DNA from 2 places in the Syntrophobotulus glycolicus DSM 8271 genome. Region 2 is predicted to be linked to the other one. Evidence: predicted binding sites of a transcription regulator. Region 2 holds the regulator's gene; the other holds the start of a gene.
What was found. Region 2 encodes LexA, which represses DNA repair genes until DNA is damaged. Its sites were predicted from a motif close to CNAACANNTGTTNG; they were not measured.
Positions count from the first base shown of each region.

Region 1: SGLY_RS07150 (DNA polymerase Y family protein) is a predicted target of LexA. The motif match lies at 1,761-1,774, and genes of this name have one in related genera.

Region 1 is NC_015172.1:1,430,344-1,433,483, reverse strand. It holds gene SGLY_RS07160 (nitroreductase family protein) at 1-38, opposite strand, end outside; gene SGLY_RS07155 (hypothetical protein) at 236-484, opposite strand; gene SGLY_RS07150 (DNA polymerase Y family protein) at 496-1,743, opposite strand; gene SGLY_RS07145 (toll/interleukin-1 receptor domain-containing protein) at 1,917-2,714, opposite strand; gene SGLY_RS07140 (MDR family MFS transporter) at 2,797-3,140, opposite strand, start outside.
Region 2 is NC_015172.1:1,780,211-1,783,350, forward strand. It holds gene SGLY_RS08735 (M23 family metallopeptidase) at 1-477, opposite strand, end outside; gene SGLY_RS08740 (LysM peptidoglycan-binding domain-containing protein) at 715-1,023, opposite strand; gene lexA (transcriptional repressor LexA) at 1,160-1,774, shown strand; gene SGLY_RS08750 (D-alanine--D-alanine ligase family protein) at 1,771-2,853, opposite strand; gene lepB (signal peptidase I) at 2,918-3,140, opposite strand, start outside.

The DNA of each region.
Region 1 (3,140 bases), 350 kb from region 2:
AACTTCCGGATACTCCTGCGATTAAAAATTTCTTTCATAAATATGACCTCCTGCACTCTGTTCTTTTGGTTAGTTCTTTTTGTCATCCAATGCTGTTTCTTCCCATTATCTGTATACTTCCGGACATTTTCAAAAACTTCGGACACTAAAAGAAATAACCGCATTAATGATATCTTCTGTATTATAGCAAATCGTTATTCCTATGGAACGAACACTCATCATCCCTAGCGTCAGCTTATCCTTTCCAGAGATACCACTTGCAGCTATCCAGCTCATACTTTAATTCATAGACTTTTAATTCTTCATTTATAATACTTTGACATCGATAGAGCTTTATCCTTTGCCCGGCCAGCCGTTCATCCCTGATTTCCTGAATGTTTTCTACTCTTACCACGGTCCCCCGGTGGCGGAAGCGAACCGGGCGGGGGGTGCCGGCATGGTCAAACCAGGCGACCATTTCCACATTTTCAGCGATTACTTTCATTTTGGTTTCCTCTACAGCTGGCCGGACATCATCGGATATTCGGAAATGTCCCCTGTTCCGCCGATCATTGATCCAACACCGCTGTATAAAAACGATGCCCGGCCGATTGCACCGGCCCCGAATTTTTCCCGGATAGCGTCCACAACCCGGTCGACCTTCCGCGGATTTTCCTCTTCAAACAGAGCCGGCTGCCCAGCCTCACTTGGCTGAAGCCGGCCGGCGCTCAACCCGATCTGCCGGACGGGTTCTCCCCGCCACAGCTCGTCGAAGATCCTACAGGCGGCTTGATGGATTTGATTTGTTTCAGCAGTGAGCTGATCGATTTTCCGCTGCCGTCCATAACCGAAAAATTCATCCGTCCGGAAAGAGACCGCTGCCAGCCCGGCCAGATATCCGGAAGCCCGAAGCCTGGCGGCAACCGTTTCCGCGAGAGATAACAAGACCAGGTGCGCTGTCTGCCGGTCTTCTATATCAAAGGCTGTCGTTGTGGAGTTGCCTATACTCTTGATGACCGGATGCCGGTTCCTTCGCACCGGGGATCCATCTCTCCCGTTGGCATAATTCCAGATGAGCAGTCCGTGGGATTTCAACAAGCGCTGCAGCCAGCCGGAGTCTGCCTTGGCCAATTCCCCGATGGTAGATATCCCGCGGTCCCGCAGTTTCTTCGCTGTCGCCCGGCCTACGAAAAACAATTCTTCCACCGGCAGCGGCCACATTTTTCCCGGAATCTCTTCCGGGAAGAGCGAATGCACTTTATCCGGTTTTTGAAGCTCGGAACCCATCTTGGCCAAAAGCTTGTTTACGGATACGCCGATATTCACCGTAAAGCCGAATTCTTCCCGAATGCGGTCTTTCATCCTGTCCGCTGCCTGCAGCGGATCTCCGAAAATCTTTTGGGACTCCGAATAGTCCAGGAAGTATTCATCTATGGAATACTGCTCCACCACAGGCGAATATTCCCGGAGCAGGTCCCCCAGAGCTTTGCTGCACTGCAGATAAAGGCGATAATCCGGCGGCGCGACAATCAGTTCCGGGCATTTGGACCTGGCGGAATAGAGTGTCTCTCCGGTCCGGATATTATAGGCCTTGGCCGGAATCGATTTTGCCAGGACAATGCCGTGCCGGGACTCTTGATCCCCGCCGACTACAGCCGGGACGGTTCTGAGATCCAGCGGATCACCGGATTGCAACCGTCTGACCGCCTCCCAGGACAGGTAAGCTGAATTGGCATCAATATGCATGATCCTCTGTTTTCCCATATCTTCACCCTCGCGTTCGAACATATGTTTGCGTCTATCATATGATTAATTGGGCTCAAAGATCAATGGTAAAACTTGCAAATAAAAAAACAGGAACAGATTTGCATCCGTTCCTGTCGTTGAAGTCATCAAAACAGGTATTCTGTTTAGTCGCCGGAGCCTCTCTTTCCTGGCTACCATACATTGTTCGTGAATTTCCCGTTTTTCCTTTGCGCATAGGTCTGATCAAGGAAAAAAACATTTCTTATATGACCGCCGTGCGGGATCAGTTCTACGTTGGAGCCATCAACTTTAAGATTTTCATCCCTTAAGATTTTCGTTACATTGTTCACATCATATTCAGTTTCTGTGAATTGGATATAGTTTTTAAATTCCAGGCCTTTTTGGTCGATATTAAAAAGAAAATAAATGCCTATCCCTTCAAAGAACAGTAAATCGGGGATGTTGAGCTCCCATTCGTTGTATTTTTCCCCGAAATGAAAGATTTTCAAGCCGTCCTTAGGAATTCTCAAACAATAACACTGCGACTTTTCCAGAAGGGTACCCGGTTTGTCAATTTGCATCAACAATTCTTCAAGTTTCTTTGCATCCGCTTCTCCCTCGGCGGCATTGAAATAGAAACGATTTTTCATCGCAAAAGGTCCGCGGTTAAGAATACGCGGAAAATGACTGTCCTTAAGATCAATCCTGATCATGATCATTTTTATTTTGCCGAGTTCATTTTCTTCGTAAACGGTCTGATTCAACTCTTTAATCGTATAGGGCTTGCTGATGTATGCCTCAGATAAGAAAACAAAAATATAGTCATACTCTCTGATCCTCCGGGCAATAATCTGGTCGGAGGGATCCCCGGCCCGCAAGCCTCCATGATCGAACCGAAAAACTTCATGACCCGCTGCGATGAGCGCCTGTTCATAAAAGGACACAACACCGGCATCGGACGTGGTAAAAGATAAAAATATTTTGGACATGATTCTTCACCTCACACCCGCCTATCATACCACTAGAATAGATTACCAGGACAACGGTGTCAAGATAAAGAAGCGTTTGCGCTTAAGCTTCCTCAGTTTTCTTTAATCCGCTGGGAAGAGTGAGGGAAAGAAGTGTGCACGCTAAAGAAAGCGTGAGCAGAACAATAAATACCCAGTGAAGGGCGCCGTTTATAGAGGAGTGTATCTGCTCGGGAGAGAAGGCCGTATTTATCCCCTGGCGGGAGTACAGGCTGCCGGGGTCCACGCCTGAGATGCCCCGGCTAACAAAGTAGCGGACAATACCCAGGTTGAACAAGCTGCCGAAAATGCTGATGCCGATGGTTTGGCCGATGGTACGCAAAAGGGAGTTGGCCGCGGTGGCCGCGCCCCTTTTCGTAAAATCCACAGAAGCCTGGACCACGATGG
Region 2 (3,140 bases):
GCCGCCCTCCCGGTCTGCTCCATATGTATCATCATAAGTGGGAGCTTTTTCAACCGGAAATCCATATTCTTCAGGATTGTATATTGTATAGTATTCTAAGATTCGCCTGAATTTGATTATTTTATTTTTTTCGGTACGGTTGATTCCTATCCAGTCTATATCTGCGAACTGTTTGTTACTTTCCAGTTGGGCAATGATAGTTTTAATATATTTGTCTCGCAGGCTGAGCTCTTTAGAATGATCATCGGTATATGGATCATTGAGCAGTGATAGGACAGCGATATAATCCTTCCAATTTCCAGGATATTTTTTTTGGTAATAAAGAAGCTGATCGGGTGAAATAGAATTGAGATATTCATAATCGAGTGAAAGCTGATCTTGATGAAGGTATTTGTAAAGAAAGGCACTGGCGGTCAAAACCGATATGCCTGTTAAAATAGAGATAATCAGAACAATTATTCTCTTTTTTTTATTCATAAAAAAAGACCTCCAAACTATTACGATCTAAATATATGGAGGTCAATGGATAAAAATTCTTAAATAATCCCTGGAACCTTTATATAATTTGTCAGCAGGTTGTACAAGTTAAATCGAGAAATCAATAAAACATACCCAATCTTCTATAAAAAGGCAGAGTATGTTTTATTGATAGAGTATTTATCTTTTATGAAGATCGTTTTTAGGTCATCAGGGTTGTTTATCCTTTAGTATCGATTACATTTTAACAGATGGCACATAGAGAATTTGACCGGGAGCGATATTATGATTGGGCAGTTTATTATATTTGATGATACCGGCGATAACATTGTCAATATTGGAAGCTCCGTCTAAATTGTTTGCGATCTCCCAAAGGGTATCCCCTTCCTGAACGGTTACTTTTGTATAATATGTTGCAGTATTAAAGCCTTGGCCGAATAATGTGCCGCTGTTGAGCAAGATCATGAGCAACAGCAGGAAAAGAAAGACTGTTAATGCTCTGACAGGATATTTTAATACATGTGTTTTCAGAATCCCCACCCCCAAACATATGTTCTTGTATCATTGTAATACGAACCTGTGTTCGTGTCAACGATTAATCGAACATAAGTTTGCTTTTTGGGGTTTTAATGGTAAAATACTATTATGCATAATTATGGATTATAATGGGGAGGTTGAAATAATGGAAGATCTGTCCCAGCGTCAGCAGGAAATCCTGGATATCATAAAAAGAGAAATAGCCAAAAAAGGCTATCCCCCTTCTGTCAGAGAGATTGGTGAAGCTGTCGGGCTAACATCCAGTTCGACAGTGCACAATCATTTAAATACTCTTGAACAAAAAGGCTATATTCGGCGCGATCCCACGAAACCCCGGGCAATCGAAGTGTTGGACGGCTCCGGCAATAGCGAAATGATGCACAATACCGTACATGTTCCCCTGCTCGGCCAGGTTACGGCCGGTCAGCCAATCATGGCAGTAGAAAATATTGAGGATTATTTTCCATTACCCTATGATATGGTGAAATCCGATTCCGTATTCATGCTGCGCATCCAGGGCGAAAGCATGATCGAAGCCGGTATTCTCGATCATGATCTTGTTTTGGTCCGTCAGCAAAATACCGCAAACAATGGGGAGATTGTTGTGGCGATGATTGAAGATGGAGCTACCGTGAAAAGATTTTATAAAGAGAAAGACTGTATACGCCTCCAGCCGGAAAATTCCGGTATGGAACCCATCTATGCCCGGAATGTCACCATTTTAGGCAAGGTTATTGGGGTATTCCGGCTGGTTGTCTAATCTGTGACGTTTAGCCGGTGAAATCTTTCCAAACCAAGCCGGATCAGCCTGTTCAGCAGCTCGGGATAAGAGACTCCTGTTGCTTCCCATAATTTTGGGTACATCGAGATATTGGTAAATCCGGGTAAGGTATTGATTTCGTTGACAAAGATTTCCTCGGTATCAGTAACAAAAAAATCCACTCTGCCCAAACCGGAAGCATCAACCGCTTGAAAAACCGTAACAGCGTATTCCTGAAGCTTGTTTACGGTTTTTTTATTTAATTGGGCGGGGATAATCAGCTTGGAATCATCGATATATTTTGCTTCATAATCATAAAATTCTTTACACGGGATAATTTCACCGGGGACGGTAGCCTGCGGGGTTTCATTTCCCAATACGGCAAGCTCAATTTCCCTGGCTTTGACTCCTTGTTCGATCACAACCTTATCATCATAAGCCGCAGCGAGCTTCAAAGCCTGACCAAGATCGGACTCTCGGCTGACCTTAGTGATCCCTACACTGGAACCCAAATTAGCAGGCTTGACAAAAACAGGGAAAGATAATTCCGTCATTACCTTCGTGCGGATACTGTCCGGATCATTGTCAATCTGGTTTTTTAACACTGTAATATGAGGTACGATAGGCAAGCCGGCCTGGGCAAAGACCGCTTTCATCCTGTCTTTATCCATGCCCAAAGCCCCGCCTAAGACACCTGAGCCAACATAAGGAACACCGGCTATTTCAAATAAGCCCTGAATAGTTCCGTCCTCCCCTTTTGGACCGTGAAGCACCGGAAAAATAAGATCAAATTTACCGTCACCAGGAAGTGTGTTCCCGGAAACCGGGATAAAACGGGGATTGGCCGGATCAGTGACTAAGGTAACTTGAACATCGTGACTGGAGACTGTGCCATTGTTCAGCTTCCAGGTCTGAGGATCAATCCCCCAGTACCATTGACCTTTTTTGGTTATTCCTACGGTTAATATTTCATATTTCTCTTTATCTAGAGCCTGAATAACCGAGGCGGCCGAAACCAGGGAAACTTCGTGCTCCCCGGATTCTCCGCCAAAAATGACAAGAACTTTCATCTTAGGCATTGAGTATTCTCCCCCCTGTCTTGGTTTAGCCGGAACCGAAAAGTTACAGCAATCATCGTTTCCGCTACAAAAAGATCTTGATTTTTGAAAGAGGCCAGTAACAGATCAACACTTTGCCTTGAACAAGCCCCGTTTCCACTAAGCCGTTAAATCTGGAATCGTCTCTCATATGTCTATTATCATTCATGACAAAAATATGATTTTCGGGAACAAGGACCGCCGGCAGATCAAAGGTTGTTTTTTCCGGCTGGTAAGGCTCATAAAGAGGCTGGTTATTGATAAAGGTC